2 regions of the Paraburkholderia sp. EG286B genome follow, and region 1 is predicted to be linked to the other one. Evidence: riboswitches for the same ligand, from Rfam matches in the RefSeq annotation. Region 1 holds a riboswitch; the other holds the start of a gene.
The links. A riboswitch is a leader RNA that binds a small molecule or an ion and turns the genes downstream of it on or off. The one in region 1 is predicted to bind cobalamin.

Region 1 (10,627 bases):
TGCTGAGCCTCACGGACGAGGGGCATCGGCTGCTCAACGCGGCGTTTCCGCTCTGGCAGCAAACGCATGCCGAAATCGAAAAGGAATTCGCCGAGGGCGAGGTGGACAAGCTGCGGGCGCACTTGCGCGCGCTTTCGTAGCCTTAGCGCTTCTGCGCCCCATACAGCGTCGAATCCGCAAACCCTTCCGCCGCGAGCACGCGCCCCACGAGAATGAGCGCCGTACGCTCGATATCAGTCGCCAGCACCTTCTGCGCGATGTCCGCGAGCGTGCCCGTTACGCGTTCCTCGTCGGGCCAGCTCGCGCGATAGATCACCGCGACCGGGCAATCTTCGCCGTAATGCGGCCGCAATTCGTCGACGATGCGCGCGATATGGCGCACGCCCAGGTGAATCGCGAGCGTCGCCTTGTGCCGCGCGAGGTCGCCTAGCTGCTCGCCTTCGGGCATCGACGTTTTGGTGGCGTAGCGCGTCAGGATGAGCGTCTGCGAAATGCCGGGCAGCGTGAGTTCGCTGCCGAGCGCCGCCGCGCACGCAGCGGTCGCGGTCACGCCGGGCACGACTTCATAAGGAATACCGAGCATGCGCAAGCGCCGGATCTGCTCGCCGATCGCGCCATAGAGCGACGGGTCGCCCGAATGCACGCGCGCCACGTCGAAGCCCTGGGCATGCGCGTTTTCGAGCAATGCGACGATCTCGTCGAGCTTGAGCGGCGCCGTGTCCACCACCTTATGCGCGCGGTGGCCTTCGAGCACGGCCGGCGGCACGAGCGAGCCCGCGTAGAGAATGACGGGGCAGCTGCGCACAAGGCGCTGGCCCTTCACGGTGATCAGTTCAGGATCGCCCGGCCCCGCACCGATGAAGAAAACGGTCATGCGTGGAAACTCCGCTGAATAGGGTTCGCGAGCGCGTCGCTTGCCGCTTGCGCCGACGTGAATTCACGTTGCGCGTCGGGCAGCGGCGGGCGCTGCATCATCACCACCGACAAGCCCAGTTCGCGCGCGACGGCGAGCTTCGCTTCGGTCGCGGCGCCGCCGCTGTTCTTGCTGACCACGACGTCGGTGCGCGCCTCGGTAAAGAGCGCGCGCTCGCCTTCTTCCGTGAATGGCCCGCGCGCATCGATGATGCATGCGCGGGCGTGGCCGGGATGCGCTTCGAGGCAACGGATCGTCCAGTGCTGCTGCGGCGGCACTTCGCTCAGATGCGCGAGCGGCTCGCGCCCGAGCGTGAAGAGCGGGCGCGCGAACGGCGCAATCGCCTCGACTACCCCAGCCCAGCCGCTTACCATGCGCCAGTCGTCGCCGGGCTGCGGCTGCCACGGCGCACGCCGCAGCGCCCAGTACGGCACGTCTGCCGCCGCGCATGCGCGCGCCGCGTTGGCGCTGATCTGCGCGGCATAGGGATGCGTGGCGTCGAAAACGAGCGCGATGTTTTCGTCGGCGAGAAAGCGCGCGAGCCCTTCTGCCCCGCCAAAGCCGCCCACTCGCACCGCGCAGGCGAGATCGGCGGGCACGCGGCCAAGGCCCGCGAGCGAGTACACGTGCTGCGGGCCGAGCGTGCGCGCGATCGCCAGCGCATCGCCGGTGCCGCCGAGCAGCAGGATGCGCGCCGTCATGGCTTGACCGCCTCGTAAAGCGTGACGGGCAACGCCTGACGCCAGGTGTCGAAGCCGCCCAGCGGCTGCGCCTCGCCGATGCCGATGCGCGTGAGCGTGCCGCCGTGCTGTGCGCGCCATGCCACTAGTGCCGCTTCGCTCTGCAACGTCACCGCGTTCGCGACGAGCCGCCCGCCGCTCGCGAGCGCCGCCCAGCATGCGTCCAGCACGCCGGGTACGGTCACGCCGCCGCCGATGAAGACCGCGTCGGGCGCGGCGAGTCCTGCGAGCGCGTCGGGCGCGCGGCCCGCGACGAGTTGCAAAGCCGGCACGCCCAACGCCGCCCGATTGTGCTCGATGAAGCGTTGACGCTCGGCGTGCGCCTCGATCGCGATCGCGCGGCAGGCGGCGTGCGAGCGCATCCACTCGATGCCGATCGAGCCGCTGCCCGCGCCCACGTCCCACAGCAGCGCGCCGGGCGTCGGCGCGAGACGCGCGAGCGTGAGCGCGCGCACGTCGCGCTTCGTGATCTGACCGTCGTGGCGAAAGGCGTCGTCGGGAAGGCCGGGCGTGAGCGTCCAGCCGCGCGCGGGCGTCTGCGCACTATCGCTTTCGCATTCGAATGCGACGAGATTGAGCGCCGCGGCTTGTTCGACGTGCCACGCATCGGCGCGGCCCTCGATGCGGAGTTCGAGCGGGCCGCCCAGATGCTCGAACACGGCAAGACGCGTGGCGGCGAAGCCCGCTTCGGCGAGCAGCGCGGCAAGCGCCGCGGGCGTGCGGCCGTCCGCGCTCAACGCGAGCACGCGCGAGCGCGCGTAGAGATGGCGGCGCAGCGCATCGAGCGGACGGCCGACGAGCGAGACCATCGCCGTATCCTGCAACGCCCACCCCATGCGCGCCGCCGCGAGCGAGAGCGACGACGGCGCGGGCAGCACGCGCATTTCACCGGGCGGCACGCGGCGCGCGAGCGTCGCGCCCACGCCGAACAGCATGGGGTCGCCGCTCGCGAGCACGCATACGGACGCATTCGACTCGCGGTATGCGAGCAGCGCCTCCACGCTGAACGGCTGCGGCCACGCCTCGCGCCGCGCACGCACGCGTGGGGGCAGCATCGCGAGATGGCGTTCGCCGCCCGTCACGATGGCCGCGTCGAACAGCGCGCGCCGCGCGTCGCGCCCGAGCCCCGCGTAGCCGTCGTCGCCGATGCCCACCACCGTCAGCCATGCCTGCTTGCCCTGCATGCGTTCTCCCGCCGTTGCCTGTTTTGTTGCCTGTTTCTCTACGCCGCCACGGGCCCGCAGCCCGATCATGGGGCGGAGCACGCGCGAAAACGGGCATAATACCGTGTCCGCCGGCGCCGTTAAGGCAACTTTGCGTGAGACCAGAGTCAGCGCTAAAGCGCTAACTCCGGATCGCAATCAGGGAACACAGCAAGCTGTGGCCGCCCTCGCGACTGTGAGCAGCGAGACCGCATCCACCTGAGCCACTGGTATTACCGGGAAGGCCGATGCGGTCGACGACCTGTGAGCCAGGAGACCTGCCGGCCGACTGTTCGCGCGAACCCATATCGGGCGGGGTGTACCGATATCGCTGCCGTTGCCGCGCAATGCTTACCCGGTATTCCCTTGAAACACGAAACGAAGCCCGTCTCGCCCGCTGCCGCATTGGCCGTGCTCCGCCCCTCGGCGTGCCCGGGGCTCGTGCGCGTGGTCGCGGCGCGCGACGGCGGCCTGTGCCGCATCCGTCTGCCCGGCGGCATGCTGAGCGCCGTGCGGGCGCGCGCCCTCGCCGACGCAGCGTCGACGCACGCGAGCGGCGTGCTCGAACTGACCAATCGCGCGAACGTGCAGATTCGCGGCGTGCTCGCGGGCGAGGAAGCGGCGTTGAGCGCTGCGCTGATCGGCGCGGGCCTCGGCCCCGCCGGCATCGACGCCGCGAGCCCGGTCGAGCGCGCGTGCGCCGCCGACGAATTGCGCAACGTGATGCTGAGCCCGCTCGCGGGCCTCGACCCTGACGCGTTGTGCGACACGACGGAACTCGCCGCCGCGCTCATCGACATGATGCAGCGCGAGCCACGCCTCGCCGCGCTCTCGCCCAAGTTCGCGCTGCAACTGGACGGCGGCGAGCGTGTGGCGATGCTCGAGCATCCGCACGACATCTGGCTCGCCGCGCTGCCTTATGGCGCAACGGTGCGCTTCGCGCTGGGGCTCGCAGGTTGCCCCACGGCGCAGCCAGTCGGCACGCTCGCGGCCGAAGACGTTTGCGCATCGATGCGCGCGCTGTTGCATGCGTTCCTCGATCTCGCGGACGCGGACGCCACCCGCATGCGCGACGTCCTCGCCACTCATTCGCTCGATGCGCTGCTGCAGCGCGCGCAACAGCATGGCGAATGCGCGCTGACGCGTGACGACGCCACGCTGCACGCGTGGCGCCGCGCGCCGAGCCCCGCCGGCTTGCGCCTCGGCGCGCACGCGCTGCACGCCGACGGCAGCGGCTACGTGGGCGCGCAGCCCGCGCTCGGCCGTATCGACGCGCCAACGCTGCGCGCACTCGCCGCACTCGCGGAAGACTCGGGCGATGCGACGCTGCGCGTGACGCCATGGCAAGGCGTGCTGCTGCCGAACGTGCCCGCGCACGCCATGCCCGCCGCGCTCGAACGCCTGCACGCGCTCGGCCTGATCGTCTCGCGCGCCGACCCGCTCGCCCGCCTCATCGCGTGCACGGGCTCGACCGGATGTGCGAAAAGCAGCGCAGACACGAAAGCCGACGCCCAGCGCCTCGCCGCCCTGCTGCCGCCCGGCGCCGAAGCCCACCTGAGCGGCTGCGAACGCTCCTGCGCGGCCGCGCATTGCGCGCCGTTCACGTTGCTCGCCAGCGCCCCCGACCACTACGACCTGTACCAGCGCGACGATACGCAAAGCGGCTTCGGCCGGCTCGTCGCGCGCAGCCTGACGATCGAAGCCGCCGCGCTGGCACTCGCGCAGCGGCCCCGGAGTACCCAAGATGTCTGATTACATTCGCGACGGCCAGGCGATCTATCGCGAGTCGTTCGCGACGATCCGCGCCGAAGCCGACCTCTCGCGCATTCCCGCCGACCTCGAAAAACTCGCCGTGCGCGTGATTCATGCATGCGGCATGGTCGACGTGGCCGCCGACCTCGCGTTTTCCGCAGGCGCGGGCATGGCGGGCCGCAACGCGCTCGCGGGCGGCGCGCCGATTCTCTGCGACGCGAAAATGGTCGCTTATGGCGTGACGCGCGCGCGCTTGCCCGCGGACAACGCCGTGATCTGCACACTCGACGATCCCGCCGTCCCGGATCTCGCGCGCGAGATCGGCAACACGCGCTCGGCAGCCGCGCTCGAACTGTGGCGGCCGCATCTGGCAGGCAGCGTCGTTGCGATCGGCAATGCGCCCACCGCGCTCTTTTATCTGCTCGACATGATTGCCGCCGGCGCCCCACGCCCCGCGCTCATCCTCGGCTTTCCCGTCGGCTTCGTCGGCGCGGCCGAGTCCAAGGCGCAGCTCGCAGCCGAAAGTCACGGCGTGCCCTTCGTCGTCGTGCACGGCCGCCGCGGCGGCAGCGCGATGGCCGCCGCCGCCGTCAACGCACTCGCTTCGGAGACCGAATAAATGATCCGCAAAGGACGTCTGCACGGCATTGGCGTCGGCCCCGGCGACCCCGAACTGCTCACGCTCAAGGCGCTGCGCCTGCTCAAGGCCGCGCCCGTGGTCGCGTATTTCGTCGCGAAGGGCAAGAAAGGCAATGCGTTCGGCATCGTCGAGGCCCATCTCGAAGCGGAGCAGGAACGCCTGCCGCTCGTGTACCCCGTGACGACCGAAGCGCTCGAACCGCCGCTCTCGTACGAAGCGATCATCGCCGACTTCTACGACGGCGCGGCGCAAATGCTTGCGCGCCATCTGGACGCCGGACGCGACGTGGCCGTGATCTGCGAAGGCGATCCGTTCTTCTACGGCTCGTACATGTATCTGCACGACCGGCTCGCCGCGCACTACGAGGCCGAAGTCGTGCCGGGCGTGTGCTCGATGCTGGGCGGCGCGGCGGTGCTGGGCGTGCCGCTCGTCTACCGCAACCAGAGCCTCGCCGTACTCTCGGGCGTGCTGCCCGAGGACGAATTGCGCCGGCGCCTGGCCGACGCGGACGCCGCCGTCATCATGAAACTGGGCCGCAACTTCGACAAGGTGCGCCGCGTGCTGGGCGAACTGGGCCTCGCGCATCGCGCGCGGTATGTCGAGCGCGCAACCATGGCGAACCAGCGCATCGTCCCGCTCGACGACGTCGATCCGATGGCTTCGCCCTACTTCTCGCTGCTCGTCGTACCGGGGGTGAAATGGCAGTCGTGACGCCGCCCGCGATCGTCATTCTCGGGCCCGGCGCGCTCGCCACGGCGCGGCGCGTGCAGGCGCTCTACCCCGGCGCGCAGGTCCATGCACTGCAGGGCCGCGTGGCAGGCGATGTCGCGTTCAGCGAGCTTGGCGCGCATTTGCGCGAATGCTATACGCGCGGCCTGCCCATCGTCGCGCTGTGCGCGGCGGGCATCGTGATCCGCTGCCTCGCACCGCTCCTCGCCAACAAGGGCGCGGAGCCGCCGGTGCTCGCGCTCGCCGAGGACGGCAGCGCCGTCGTGCCGCTGCTCGGTGGACTCACCGGCGTGAACGTCATGGCGCGCGAAATTGGCGCGGCGCTCGCGGTTGCGCCCGCCATCACCACGAGCGGCGAATTGCGCTTCGGCACCTGCCTGCTCAATCCGCCCGCGGGCTACGCGCTCGCGAGTCTCGCGCAAGGCAAGCGCTTCGTCTCCGATCTGCTTGCGGGCGCAACGACACGCGTGGACGGCCAGGCACCGTGGCTGGAAAACGTCGATCTGCCGCGCGACGTCGCGGCACGCCATGCCATCCGCGTGAGCGCGAACGCCTGGGACGGCAGTCCCGACGATCTCGTGATTCATCCGCGCAGCATCGTCGCGGCCGTGGGCGCGCCACGCGCAGCGCTTGCTGAAGATGTGCGTCGCGCACTCGATGCGCACGGCCTCGCGCCGCTCGCGCTCGCGGCACTGGTCGCCCCTGCTGCGCACACGCGCGATGCATCGCTCGCGCAGGCCGCAGCGGAACTCGGCGTCCCGCTGCGCTTCGTCGATAGCACGGAGAACACGGCGCAAGCCACGCTCGCCGCCCTCGACTTCGCGGCAAATGTCGAGCGCTACGCGCCGAACGATAACGGCGTCGCCCTCGCCTGCGCGGCCGCGCCGCTCGACCCGCTCACGCTGGGCCGCGCGCGCGGCAAGCTCACGGTGCTGGGCCTCGGCCCCGGACGCCCCGACCTGCTCACGCCCGCCGCGCGCGCCGCGCTCGACAGCGCCACCGATATCGTCGGCTATGCCACCTATGTGGAGATGGCGGGCCCGTTTCGCGCGGACCAGCAGCGCCACTCGACCGACAACCGCGAGGAACTGCAGCGCGCCCGCCACGCGTTCGAGATGGCGAGCGAGGGCCGGCGCGTGGCCGTGGTCTCGTCGGGCGACCCCGGTGTGTTCGCCATGGCGGCCGCCGTGCTCGAAGCGCTCGAAGGCTCGGGTGACGCCGGCTGGCATGCCGTCGAGCTGGCGATCGTACCAGGCGTTTCCGCAGCGCTCGCCACGGCGGCGCAAGTCGGCGCGCCGCTCGGCCACGACTTCTGCATGCTGTCGCTTTCCGACAACCTGAAGCCGTGGACGGTGATCGAAAAGCGCCTGCTGCATGCGGCTCAGGCCGATCTCGTGATGGCGTTCTACAACCCCATCTCGCGCGCGCGGCCCTGGCAGCTCGAGCGCGCGCTGGACATCGTGCGCAGCGTGCGCGCGCCGCACACGCGCGTGGTGCTGGGCCGCGACGTGGGCCGCCCCGGCGAGACGCTGCGCGCGACGACCCTCGGCGAACTGCGTTCGGCGGACGTCGATATGCGCACGATGGTGATCGTCGGGTCGTCGGCCACGCGCGGGTTCGCTCGCGGCGACGGCAGCGAGTGGATTTACACGCCGCGCTGGTATCGCGAGGATACCTAAAAGAAACTTACGCCTTCAGGGTGGGCAGCGAGTCGCGCGGGTCGGGTGGCGCGCCCTCGAACTCGCGCGCTTTCACCTGATTGCGCCCCGCCTGCTTCGCGGCGTAAAGCTCCGCGTCGGCGGCGCGCAGCAGCGCCTGCGCGCCATCGCTCTTGTGCGGCACGCAGGTGGCGCAGCCAATGCTCACGGTCAGCGTGCCGTATTCGCTATGCTCGTGCGCGATGCCCAGCGCCGCCACCTGCTGGCGCACCGCTTCCGCGATTTTCACGGCGCCGTCGATCGGCGTGGCCGGCAGCACCGCGGCGAACTCCTCGCCGCCGTAGCGCGCCACCATGTCCGTCGCGCGGCGGCAGGCCTCGCGTATCGCACGGGCCACCGCGGCGAGCACTTTATCGCCCTCGGCATGCCCGTAGAAGTCGTTGAAGAGCTTGAACTTGTCGATGTCGATGAAGAGCACCGAGAGCGGCTCGCCCGCGCGTCTCGCATGCTGCCATTCGGATTCGATGCGCAAGTCGAGTGCGCGCCGGTTGAAGAGGCCCGTGAGCGCGTCGGTGACCGCGAGACGTTCGAATTCCTTTTGCGTGGCGAGCCGCGTGCGCATCGAAAATGCGAGCAGCCACGACGAAGCCGCGATCAGCGCGCCGAAGATCAACGCCATCGGCGCATAGATCCGCAGGCGGTGGCGCCATGCGTCGAGTGCGCCGTCCACGGAAGGCGCGACCACCGCGACGAGCGACGTGTGCGGAACGCGCTTGTACGTATAAATGCGTTCGACCTCGTCCGCCTCGCCCACGGCGATGAACGAGCCGGCACTGTTTTTCAGCATCGGCTGGATGTAGTCGAGCTCGCCGATCTGCGCACCCACTTCGTAGTCCGAATAGGGATGGTGCGCGAGCAAGGTCCCATCGCTGAGCAGGATGAACGCGCTGCCCTTCGGGTCGATGTCGAGCCGGTCGAACAGCTGCTGAAAATACGCAAGACGCATCGTGAGCAACACGACGCCGCCAAACGAGCCGTCGTACTCGTTCACGCGGCGCGACAGCGCGATCGAATATTGGCCTTCGCGCGTGCGCGAGCGAATCGGGTCCGAAATATACATGCCGACCGAGCGCTCGTGCTGCGCCGTGAAATAGTCCCGGTCTGCGAGATTGACGCCGGGATACGCGCGGCCGTCGCGCGATTCGACGATATGGCCGCTCGCGTCGGCATAGAACGCGTCGTCGAGATACGCGCCGGTCGCCACGCGGCCGAACAGCAGCTTGCGGCGGAGGTCGGGCGGCAGGCTTTGCGTGCGCGGGTCGCGCGCGCTCTCGGCGGCGTCGAGCAGCAACAGGTCGCAGATGCTGAAATTGGCCTCGAGGTCGTTCGACATCAGCGCAACGAGCGCGCCCGAGTTGTGCTGCGTGCTGACGATGGCCTGGGTGCGCTGCTGCATCAGCCCCAACAGCACGATGGCGACGATGGCCGCGCCGACCAGCGAGCCCATCGTGCCGACAATGAACGGATGGCTTCCCACCCACTGCATGAGCGCCCGATTCCATTGGCGGAGGATTCGCAAACATCGTGTCCAGAGCTTCATGAGGCGTTTCCTCTTGCTCCGCTCATTGGGTTGATACCGTTCGTACCGCGTGCCGGCCAATTACAGATTGCATTCAGGGGCATCATACTGCGGCTCGCGAAACCGCCTTCGAATCGCGGCACCTACTCAATTTCCCTGCCGCGGCGCCGTAAACCAGATGAACCCGCGAAGTGAATTCGCGACGCGAACCGCTTACTGCCCAGCCTGCGCCGATGACCAACCCGACCACCGAAGCTCAAGCCGAAGCCACCGACGCCGCAACCGATGCTGTAACCGAAGCCGCCCCGCTCACGCCGCAAGCCCTGCCGGTCGGCGAGCCGCTCGCCTGGCCCGTCGTCGATCGCGACGGCGCCCTGCTGCTCGACGCCGGCTCGGTGCTGATGGGCGAAGCGGAACGCGACTTTCTGTTCCAGCATTTCGCGCCTCATCGCGGCGACAGGGAACGGCTCGAGGCTGCAGCGGAAAGCGAAACGGCCGCGAATGCGGCTAGCATCGGCGATACCGCCGCCACCACGCGCGACATGCACCTGACCATCGGCGCGCTGATGGGCCTGCGTCCGCAGATGGGCGCGAGCGGCGCACCGATGCACCCGTGCCGCCTGATCGGCTTCGCGCCCAACGAGGCACTCTTCGTGACGACGCCCTATGTCGACGGCCGCCCCATCGCCATCACGCCGGGCGAAAACGTGGAGATCGTCGCGATTGCGAGCCAGGCCGTCTATCGCTTCGTATGCACCGTGCATGCGCTCAGCCAGTCGCCGCTCGACTACCTCGTGCTTTCGAAGCCCGCCAACATCCGCCGCCTGCGCGAACGCCGCTCGATTCGGGTGCGCGCGCAATTTCCTGTGCGCTATGGCATCGGCGAGGAAGGTGCGGGTTATGACGGCGTGGCGCTCGCACGCGGGATCAGCGCGCTCGGGCTTTCGGTGAGCGCCGCGTGGGCACTCGGCAAGGTGGGCGAGCGGCTGCGCGTGGCCTTCCAGCTGCGCTCGGGCGACAACGCGACGGCGATCGAAACCACTGCAATCATCCGCAACGTGCAGGCGGAAACGGGCGACCCCGCCCACGCGACGCTCGGCCTCGAACTCGACCGCCTCACGCCCGCCGAACAGATGGCGATGAAAGTCTACGTATTCGATCGTCAGGACGACGTGCTGTACTGGACCGGCAGCATGCGCTAATGCGCGTTCAGGCGAGCAATGCCTGAGCGTCCAGGCACTCGCCGGCCCAGGCTCGCGCGAGCGCCTCGCAGCGCCCCACGCGCAGCGCGCCAAGTTCGCAATCGATCACCGTGACGTGGTCGGCGTGGCGCGGCCGCTCGGGCCACTGCGTCGTGCGGCCGTCGCTGAACAGCCAGAGATGACGCGCGCGCGCCGGATCGCGGCGCGCGGCG
Region 2 (10,627 bases), on a different contig from region 1:
TTTGGGCCAACCTGTTTTTGTGAGACTCGAGGTTGAAATGGATATGGACGGTGACTGGCCGCTGCCACGGCCGCGCACTCGCCTCAGAATCGATCGGCGCCGCTCCGCCGCGTCACTCACCAGCAAGACCTCCATCGCCAGCACCTTCTCGTCATTGGCCATGCCAGTGGTCGTCGAGGTGGTGCAAAGAACGAAATCCCTCGCAACGGAAGTCGACCCCGAAGCGTTTCATCAGCTTCGGGTGGCCTTCAGAAAACTTCGTGCCTTGTATTGGGCGTACTCACCCTGGCTCGGCGTGGAAGCCACCGCGCACGCCAGCGAAGAATTCAAGCGCCTGGCCGCCGTGGCGGGCGGAACGCGCGACTGGGACATCGCAGGCGATCTCCTCAAAACCGCACAGAAGTCAGACGCCTCCATCGAACTGCTCGTGAGCGCGGCGCGCGAGAAGCGCGCGCAAGCGGTGGCGCATAGCCAGGCCATGATCAAGAGCGACGCCGTCGAGGCATTTCTGAACGACGCCGTGCTGCGCGCGCAAACCACGCTGCAGTCGAGTTGCGATGATCTGCCGATCCGCGCGTTTGCCAGGCGGCGAGTCCGCATGGCGCAGCGCACGCTTCGAAAGCGCAGCAGACGCGCCGCGCGAAGCGAGGCCGGCCACGAGGAGAGTCTTCATGACGTGCGCAAGGCCGGTAAAAAGCTGCGCTATCTGCTCGAGTTTTTTCAACCCGTGATCAAAGGCGGGCACGAGCGCACCATCAAGGAGCTGACGTCCGTGCAAAAGACGCTAGGGGAGTTCAACGACATTGCCGCGAGCGAGACCCTGATCCGCAACACGACATTCGACGAGGTGCCTGCCGACATCGTCGAGAAGTCATTGCAGTGGCTGGAAGCCATGAAGTACCAGCGAATCGACGTGGCCTCGCGAAGGGTGAGAGCCATTACCGACTGAACCAGCAAGCTGCCATCACTGGCAGGTCACGACGCTAACGGGCAGGTTCTCACTCGCCGTGCCGAGCCGCTCGCGCGACGCGGTGGTGATGGAACCGCCGGGCGGTATGCATTCCGATTGCCCCATTCCCCCGCCTTCCGTTTGCGGCGCGCCGTTGTTGAACGACTGCCACGTGATGATGACCGATGCGCCGCAGTTGTTGATCAGGTCGATGTAGTCGAGTCCCAGTCTGGCATTTTTCCCGCGATATTCCCGGTCGACGCAGTCCGTCGAAAGCTCGCTCGGTTCGAAACCAGGTGAGGCGGTGGGCGCCGCGCGATCGCCGGCGGCATTGGCCGTGCCATGCACCAGAAGGATCAGGAGCAGGACGGTAAGCTGGCTGTTAGCCAGATTGCGGGAAGCGCTCATTGCGTCACCTCGCTTTCGGGTACCGATCACCGTCAGTTAGCGTCCCGCAGAAGCAGGCGTCAAGCGTGGGGCGCTTCCGTACGTCGGCAAACAAACAGTGTCGCCCGCGAGCCGTAAGTCCTTACTAAGGAATTCGAAATGAAGAAGACGATTCCTGGGATCTTCACAAGGCCTGCACCTGCACTGCCGGTCCGGGCGCGCCGCCCACGCTCGGCGCGATCACGAGATATCGTCGGTGATCGGACACGCCCGGCGTGCCGGGCACGACGACCTGTCGAATCTGCCCCAGCGTGTTGACGATCGCGGAGCCGGCCGGGTTGGCCTTGAAGCTCGCGAGGACGTCGATGCGGCCACTGCCGTCGGCGTGGTCCGAAAGTCCGAGGAAATACGGCTGGCCCGCCTGCAATCCCGTCACCGCAGCCTGCAGCACCTGCAGCAATCCCTGATCGAACAACGCCACCGAAGTGGGCGCAGCGCCACGATCGGCCGCGGCGTCACCCACCGGAACCAGCATGACGTGTGTTGCCTCGCCCGCCGCGCCGAGCGGCTGCGTGTTGGCCGTACCGTCGCCTTCCGGCACGGCGTCCGGCACGTACGCCACGGCTTGCGGCGCCTGGCCGACCGGCACCGTGGCGACGACCTGGTTGGTCAGCGTGTCGATTGCCGTCAGCGCATCGCCGTTTTCGAGGCCCACGTAGACACGCGTGCCGTCGCCCGACGGCCAGATGCCGTGCGGCAGGCTGCCAACCGCAATGGTCGCCACCTGCGAGAAGTCGTCGGTACGGAACACCTTGATCTGGTTCAGGCCGCCCACTGTCACGTACGCAAACATGCCGTGGGCGTTCTGCACGATGTTCACATGATTGGTGATCGGCCCCGTATCGAGCGTTTTCAGCAGCGCAAACGGCGGGCGGGCGTCGAACACCTGCGTCTTGCCCACATCCTTCAACGTGAACCAGACCTGCCGGCCATCCGGCGTCGCCGCGATGTTCGGGCAGAACGGGCTCGCCTGTGTGACGCGGGCCACGACCTTGTGATCGGCTACCGAAACGACATCGGTTTCCGGGTTGAACGACGAGCAGATATACCCGTACTTTCCATCGGGCGAGAAGATCTGCATGCCCGGCCCGGCTGGCACGACAATGCGCGTCTTCTCTTCGAAGGTCTTGCCGTCGAGCACATCGACGTAATTCTCACCGCGCACGGTCACCCACACCTCCTTGCCGTCGGGTGTGAAGAAGGCCTCGTGCGGGGAGCGGCCCACATAGGTCACGTGCTTGACCGCATTGGTTTGCGTATCGATGAAGCTCACCGAGTTCGAGCCGATGGAGACAATGGCCAGCATGCGGTGATCGGGAGAAAAGCCCATCCCGTGCACGAGCAACTGACCGTGATAGAGCGGGCTGAAGTTGGCCGGAGTCGGTTCACCGAGGCGGATGACACCGACCAGACGATTGGCCGCGGGGTCGATGATCGACACGGTGTTCGAAAACTGATCAGACGAATAAACGCGGTCCCGATGGCTCACCGGAATATCGGCGGCCGCGAGCGAACCGGGGACCTGCCCCGCCTCGGCGAGCGTGGCGGCGGCAAGCGCGACGGCGGTCAGGGCCGCGCCAAGCATGGCGTTGGTTTTCATGACGTTGTCTCCTGCGTTTTGATGCGAGTGGGTCAGTGCGACATCGGCGCCGGCGCCGGGTTCGCGTCATGCACCGCGAGGCGCATGGCAACGATCTCCTGCTGTTGCTCGACCACGATCGCCTGGGCGATCCGGCGTAACTGTTCGTTGTGTCCATGCCGCAGTTCCGCCATGGCCATATCGATGGCACCCTGGTGATGGGGAATCATTGTTGCGACGAAATCGCGGTCGATGTCGCCCGTGGGCCTGGCCGCCATCCCCGCCATCATCTTCGTCATGGCGGCGTCGTTTTCAGAGAGAAACGAGCCTTCTTCACTATCGCGAGACGATCCCGCGTCACCCGACGACGCGGCGCATAGACCGGCCAGGGAAAGCACGGCCGCACCGCTCACCGTTGCCCGCAAAACGAGTCGAATTGCAGCGTTCATGACGTCCCCTCCGTATCGGTCGAATCCCGTTCGACGTGAAGGCAAACAACGGACTCGCCGATTTACTCCATGCCTGGCGAAATTGAAGTGCGGATCGACGAACCGCGAAACGTTGGCAAACGCTTCCCGACTCACGAGCCTCGCGCGGGCCGGGTGGAATAACTTCCTTGCTAGCGCGTTCGCCCCGTGACATTCGCGTAAGCGGGCGTACCATCATTGCACAGCGCATGAAGGTCGCACGCGCGGGCCCGACCGAATGATCTTTTGCCGGGCACCGCATAGCAGATTAGCCGCGTCGCCGCGGTGAGGAGCGCTACATGGCCACGAGCATTGGGCTTCACGATCAAGCGCGGCAGCTGTTGCCGTTTCGCGAGTCGGTATTGGCGATGCTCGGCGTCGCGTCGGTTTCGATGCTGATTGCGCTCGACCAGACCATCGTCGGCACCGCATTGCCCCGCATCGTCGCGGAGCTCAAGGGCTTCGAGCTTTATGCATGGGTCGCGACGGCCTACATGCTTGCGTCGGTCATCACGATTCCGATCTTCGGGCGTCTGGGCGATCTGTTCGGCCGTAAACCCTTCATGCTCGCAGCGATCCTCCTCTTCACCCTCGCCTCGGTACTCTGCGGGATCGCGACCAACATGCTGTTTCTCGTGCTCGCGCGCGGCCTGCAGGGCATCGGCGGCGGCATCATGATGGGGACGGTATTCGCGACCGTCGCCGACCTGTTCCCCGATCCGCGGCTGCGCCTGCGCTGGCTGGTGTTCGTCTCCTCAGCGTTTGGCCTGGCGAACGTGGTCGGGCCAACGCTCGGGGGCATGCTGACACAGCACGGCAGCTGGCGCCTCGTCTTCTTCGTCAACGTGCCGGTGGGCGTGGTAGCGCTCTTCTTCGTGAATGCTTTCCTGCCGCATCTGCACCATGCCCGCGAAGGCGCGCGGCTGCGTCTCGACTGGCTCGGCGCGTGCGTCGTCGCCGTCACGTTCGGCGCGCTGCAGCTCGCCATCGAGCTTTTGCCGAGGCAGGGCTGGACGACTTCGACGATCGTGCTCGCGGTGATTGTGGTGGTCTGTTCGCTGACGCTTTTCTTCTGGGAAAAACGCATGGGCTATCCGATCATCCCCGTGGACATGCTGCTCGACCGCAAGCTCGGTCCGCTCTTCGCGATGTCGGTGCTGGGCGGGTTTGCGTTGTTCTCGCTCGTGTTCTATGTGCCGCTGCTGTTCCAGGGCGGCTATGCGATGTCGCCGCGCGCCTCGGGCATGCTGATCACGCCGCTGCTGCTCGGCACGACGGTCGGCAGTTTCGTGAACAATCGCGTGGTCACGCGCATCCGGCGCGCCAACGCGATCCTCTACGTCGGCTTCGCGTTGTCCGCTTTCGCGAGCCTCGCGGTGGTCGTGCTGCGAGGCAACGAGCCGCATCTCGTGTGGATGGCGTGCATGGGCGCGAGCGGCCTGGGGCTGGGCCTCGTGGGCACGAGCCTCACGGTCTGCTCGCAGCAGATCGTCTCGCGCGACCATCTCGGCGCCGCCACGGCGATGCTGCAATCGCTGCGCACGTTCGGCGGCATGCTGGGCACGGCGATGACCGGCGCACTGCTCGGGCATGTTTACACCATGGGCGTGAATCGCTCGCTCGACTCGTATCAGGCGACGCAGTGGTTCAAGTCGTTTGCGAGTCCCGAACTGCTCGTGGACCGCGCCGACCAGGCCGCGCTGATCAGCCGTCTCGTGAGCGCCGGCCATGCCGGCGATGCGATGATGAATTCGGCGCGCAGCGCGCTCGTGGACTCGATCCACATGGGCCTCATCGTCGCAGCCGTGGCCGCGCTGGCCGGCCTGTGTCTCGCGTGGTTCGTGCCGCCCGTGCAGGTCGGTTATCTCGAGGCGCAGCCGTAAATGAACGACGCAAAATATTTCACCGGTACTTCATTTCCACTACCGTTTAACATCTGCGTAATAAATTAGTAATTAGGGAGTAATCGACGGTAAGCATAATTCGCCGCCGTCAGTCACAAATAATCACACAGCATCAATCACGACGACGGAGCCCTCAGCATGCCCGCATCACGCCGTCGAATTGCACTGCCGGTCTACCTGGCAGTGCTTACCAGCGTTGCCGCGCTGACCGCCTGCGGAGGCGGCAATAGCGATCCCGCCACCACTGCCGCCATTCCCGCGCCGCCTGCCGACCCCGGCTTCGTGGACAACGCACCGATTATGGCGCGTTCAGCGGCAACGTGATCGTGGCCATGGACGCGACCCAGGGTGGCTTCAACGCCGCCGACACCTGGCGCAACGACATCGCCGGCTCGGGCAAGCTCACGCTGCAGGGCAGCGGCACACTCACGCTCGCGGGCAACAACAGCTACACGGGCGGCTCGCAGGTGAGCGGCGGCGTCGACCACGGCCTTCGGCAACGGCGACGTGTACGTTGGGTCCGGCGGCGGCGTGGCCGTGGCGACGAGCGCACCGTTGACGGTGGCGGGCAAGTACACGCAGCTCAACGGCACGACGCTCGAACTCGACATCGACGGCAACGGCGGCGGACGCCTGCGCGTGGGCGGCCAGCTCACGGTGGCGGGCGGCACGCTGCATGTGAAGTTCGTGAACGGCTATACGCCGAAAGCGGGCGACTCGATCGACGTGATCGACGGCAGCGGCGCATCGGTGAAATTCGCAACGGTCACGGTGGATGGTTTCAAGGCCACGCCCGTTTATTCTTCGACCGGCGTTTCGGTGAAGCTCTCGGCTTCGTGATGTAGTCACTCAGCAAAGCGGCCCCGAATCGCGATGGTTCGGGGCCGTTTTGCGTGTGAATCAGAAGCGATGCCGGATGCCCGCCGCCACGAGCACCTGGTTGCGGCCGCCCGACGGGTCGCAGGTGTTGATCATCGCAAACGCACCGGACGACGCGCGCTGATAGACCGCCTCGGTATACACGTCCGTGCGTTTCGACAGCTGATAGTCGGCCTGCAGCGCACCTTGATGCCAATGTGCGGAGGTCGCGCCCGTATAGGCATACATGCCCGCCAGCGAGAACGCGGGCGTCACCTGCCACAGCGCATTCACTTCGTAGTTGCTGAAGGCGATCGACGGGAGCGGCACGCCGCCATCGGCCTCGCTCACACCCGTATGAATGGAACGTGACCAGGCCGCGCCGAGCGTCACGTCGCCGAGCGCGTAGCTCATGCCCGCGCCAATGGTATCTTCGCGCTGCACCGCGACCTCGGTCGGCACGAGGCCCGCACCCGGCAGCACCGACGTGTCGTACGCACCCACCGAAGAGGCGCCGCGTCCGTCGATGTGCATCCAAGCCACACCGGCGCTGAACGGGCCGCCCTCGTAATGCGCGCCGAAGCCGTAAGCGCGGTTTTGCGCGAAGCGCCCCGCCGCGTTCGAAAACGCGTACATCGCGCCGGCGCTGAAACCACCGTATGTGGCGCTCGCGAACTTCACCGCATTCGAGGCGAGCCAGGAATTGTTGGCGTTGTCGTTGTCGAACGGATGCGCGAATGCCGTGCCGGCCGCGCCACCCGTCAGCGTGAACGGGGCGAAGTAGTCGTGCATCGTGTCGTACTGGCGGCCCAGCGTGATCGTGCCAAATCGTTCGGATTGCAGACCAACATAGAACGGATGGTCGTTGAAGGCTTCGCCGGAGGTGACCGAGAAACCGCGCTCGAGGCGAAAGATCGCGGCGTTGCCGCCGCCGAGATCCTCGCTGCCCTGCAGGCCCCAAAAACTGCCGTCGATCAGGCCCGAGCCTGCGCGATACTGGCTGCGGCCCGCAACGTCGCTGACATAGTCGACGCTAGCGTCGATCTCACCGTACAACGTGACCTGCTGCGCCGAGGCGCCAGCGCCTGTGAATGCCAACGCCGCCCCGCCGAGGGCGGCCAGAATGTGCTTGTTCATGAGTCTTCTTGTTTGTGCTAGTAAAGAATGCATGGACGAGCGCCGTCAGCCCTCGCTTGTTGCGGCGAGGTGACCCGACGTCGTCGTTAATCCGTCAATATCCAGCGTGCTTTTGAACAGCGAACGCCTGGTGGCCCGTGAGCGGTCTACGCCGCATCAGGGCCGGTGGTGGTGGCCGGATTGGCCCGCTTTTCCAAGGTGGGAGGGTGTGCATTGACGGCTCCTTGGGTTACGCGCCCGGGAATGAGTCGTGAAATAAACGTAGCGGGGTCTGACTTCTGGCTCGATTGACAGCCAGTCACAGTGGCGCGACCGCGCCGGATTCTCACCGGCTTCCCTGCTGCGTTTCGCTCGTGCAGCGCCTACGCGCGAAAAACAGCTGCAAGGATAGCGTAAGTTGCGGGAGCGGCCAAACCGGGTGTTTTCGCCACACGACACACGTCAAAGGTTGACGCGGCGAATGCGCGGCCATTACCCTTGCGCGCTGATGGTTCCCGGCGACGGGATCAAAAGGGAACGCAGTGCAAGACTGCGGCTGCCCCCGCAACTGTTAGCGGCGAGTCCATGCCAGAGCGTGCCACTGGGAAACCGGGAAGGCCGGCAACGGACGTCGACCCGCGAGCCAGGAGACCTGCCATCAGCCGAGTCCAGCAGCCGCAGCGGGCGGGGATCCCCAATGCGCAAAAGCACCGCCCACGCGGCGATCGCCCGTTGCACGGACAGCCCGTTTTTCAGGAGCTGTTTCCAGCCACCGCATCATGAAGTTTCGCCAATTCGTATTGACTTCCGCCGCGCTCGCCTGTGCGTGGCAAACCGCGCAGGCCGCCGACGCATCGCCGACCCAGACACAGCAGCAAGCCGGCGACGGCACCACGCTGCCCAATATCCTCGTCGTGGGCGACGCGCAGCATCTGCCGCAATCGTTCGACCAGCGCTACGCAAGCACCCAGGTGCTCACGCGCGAGGACCTCGACCGCGTCTCCCCCGCCGACCCCAGCATCGCGCAGGCGCTCGCCACGCTGCCCGGCGTCACCGTCTCGCAGACCGGCGGGCCGGGGTCGTACACGGGGGTGAGCATCCGCGGGTCGTCGGCCGACCAGGTGGCCGTGTTCATCGACGGCATACGCATTGGCTCCGTCACCACGGGCACGGCCGAATGGGCCGATCTGGCGACCGCCTCGTTCGACCGCGTCGAAGTGATCTCGGGCCCCGCAGCCGCCTCGTTCGGCGCGGATGCCGTGGGCGGCGTCGTGCAGCTCTTCACGCGTCATGCGTCGAACCAGCCGAACCAGACCACCGTCTCGTTCGGCGGCGGCTCGAACAAGACCTTCGACACGCAGGTGCGCACCTCGGGCACGATCGGCTCGACCGGGCCGCTTTCCGCACTGAGCGGCCTCACCTACTCGCTGGGCCTGCACGACTACAACACAGCGGGCATCGACGCGACGCAGCCCGGGGCCTACGGCCACGAAGACGGCCGCAATCCATACCACGCGCAGAACCTGGACGCGCGCCTTGGCTACGCGCACGACAACTGGTCGATCTCGACCTTCGCGCTCTACCACCGCTCCGATCTCTCGTACGACAACGCGGGGGGCAACGACCGCCAGCGCGACAACCAGCTCACGACCGGCCTCGCGTTCCACCTCGACATCACGCCGACCACGCAGTTCGACCAGTCGGTGGGCTACGCGACGGACCGTCAGTTCCTCTATTCGAACGACCCGGCGATCCCGACCGACGAGATCGACTCGACGCGCTTTTCCACCTCCACGTCGATCACGCATCAGGAAAGAGGCCACACGCTCTTCGGCATGCCGCTCGACGGAGAGACCAAGCTCGCCTACGACTACACGCGCGAGATGGCGTTCCTGCCCGTGGATGTGCCGGGCGGCCTGCCCGCGCGCAACGATTCGGCCGTGTCGATGCATCAGTCCACCACGCTCGGACCCGTCACGCTGTTTCTGGCGGGGCGGCATGAGATCGTGCAGGGGCAATCGGTGAATACGGGCAACGTCGCACTGTCGTGGGCGATCACGCCGGTCTACACCGCGCGCGTTTCGTACGGCAACGCGTTCCGCCTGCCGACCTTCAACGACCTCTACTATCCGGGCTACTCGAATCCCAACCTGCTGCCCGAACGCAGCGATTCGATCGAAGCCGCGCTCGACGCCACCACGTCGATCGGCACGTTCACGGCGGCCGTGTACGACACGCGCGTGCACGACCTCATCACGTACAACTCGCAGACCTTCCTGCCCGTGAACGTGGGCCGCGCGCACATTCAGGGGCTCGACCTCTCGTACAAGGGCACGCTCGGCAAGTCCACGCCAGTGAGCCTCACGGTGGGGATCCTGAATCCGCAGGACGTGACCGACCAGACCTGGCTCAATCGCCGCCCGCGCCAGACGGCGAGCCTGAGCGTCGATCACACGTGGGACGAGTTCCAGCTCCACGCGCTCAGTACCGGCGTTTCGCTGCTGTATAACGGCTCGACGTTCGACGACCAGCTCAACACGATCTACCTGCCTTCGTGGACCACGGTGAGCCTGCGCGCGTCGTACAAGGTCAATGCGCATCTCGCGCTTTCGGCCACGCTGGCGAACGTGTTCAACCGGCAGTACGTGACTGCATACGGGTACAACACGCTGGGGCGCACGGCGTTTGGCAAGGTGACCTATACGTTCTGAGCGTTGCGTGCGAGCGGGTGCGTTCAAGCGTTTCGCGCGCCCGCTCGCCTAGCCCTCGCGCTTCGGCCGCCGCACCGCGCGAATCTTCCCGCTGTTGCCGCCGCCGCAGAAAAACTGCTCGTCGCCATCGGACTCCAGCCCCGAAACGGCGGTGCCCGGCGGCATGTCGAGCTGTTCCAGCACTTCGCCCGTGCCCGGATCGATGCGCCGCAAGTCGCTCTCGTCGCCTTCCCAGGTGCCGTGCCACAGTTCACCGTCCACCCACGTCACGCCCGTGACGAAGCGGCTCGATTCGAGCGTGCGCAGGATCGCGCCCGTCTGCGGATCGACCTGATGGATCTTGCGCTCGCGATACACCCCGACCCAGAGCGTGCCGTCTGCCCACGCGAGTCCCGAGTCGCCGCCGCCTCCAGGCGCGGGAATCGTGGCAAGCACGCGGCCCGTTTCAGGGTCGATCTTGTGGATGCGGTCCTCGGCGATCTGAAACAGATGCCGGCCGTCGAAAGCCGTGCCCGCGTGTGCCGCAATGTCGATCGAGCGCTGTGTCTGGCCGCTCTGCGGATCGAGCGACGCGATGCGCTCGCCCACGGCGAACC

Region 2: another riboswitch for cobalamin. It lies ahead of AB4Y42_RS30805 (TonB-dependent receptor); the one in region 1 lies ahead of cobG (precorrin-3B synthase).

The regions. Positions count from the first base shown of each region.
Region 1 covers NZ_JBFRCF010000009.1:252,793-263,419, forward strand. The annotation lists gene AB4Y42_RS21345 (MarR family winged helix-turn-helix transcriptional regulator) at 1-140, shown strand, start outside; gene cobM (precorrin-4 C(11)-methyltransferase) at 143-874, opposite strand; gene AB4Y42_RS21355 (cobalt-precorrin-6A reductase) at 871-1,614, opposite strand; gene cbiE (precorrin-6y C5,15-methyltransferase (decarboxylating) subunit CbiE) at 1,611-2,837, opposite strand; cobalamin riboswitch at 2,968-3,156, shown strand; gene cobG (precorrin-3B synthase) at 3,222-4,607, shown strand; gene AB4Y42_RS21370 (precorrin-8X methylmutase) at 4,600-5,226, shown strand; gene AB4Y42_RS21375 (precorrin-2 C(20)-methyltransferase) at 5,227-5,958, shown strand; gene cobJ (precorrin-3B C(17)-methyltransferase) at 5,946-7,655, shown strand; gene AB4Y42_RS21385 (diguanylate cyclase) at 7,663-9,180, opposite strand; gene AB4Y42_RS21390 (flagellar brake protein) at 9,447-10,415, shown strand; gene AB4Y42_RS21395 (VWA domain-containing protein) at 10,423-10,627, opposite strand, start outside.
Region 2 covers NZ_JBFRCF010000017.1:81,857-92,483, reverse strand. The annotation lists gene AB4Y42_RS30845 (CHAD domain-containing protein) at 38-949, shown strand; gene AB4Y42_RS30840 (hypothetical protein) at 965-1,357, opposite strand; gene AB4Y42_RS30835 (YncE family protein) at 1,521-2,996, opposite strand; gene AB4Y42_RS30830 (DUF305 domain-containing protein) at 3,029-3,424, opposite strand; gene AB4Y42_RS30825 (MFS transporter) at 3,742-5,325, shown strand; gene AB4Y42_RS30820 (hypothetical protein) at 5,485-5,670, shown strand; partial or broken gene AB4Y42_RS30815 (autotransporter-associated beta strand repeat-containing protein) at 5,646-6,186, shown strand; gene AB4Y42_RS30810 (porin) at 6,247-7,341, opposite strand; cobalamin riboswitch at 7,588-7,722, opposite strand; cobalamin riboswitch at 7,813-7,995, shown strand; gene AB4Y42_RS30805 (TonB-dependent receptor) at 8,100-10,031, shown strand; gene AB4Y42_RS30800 (glutamine cyclotransferase) at 10,080-10,627, opposite strand, start outside.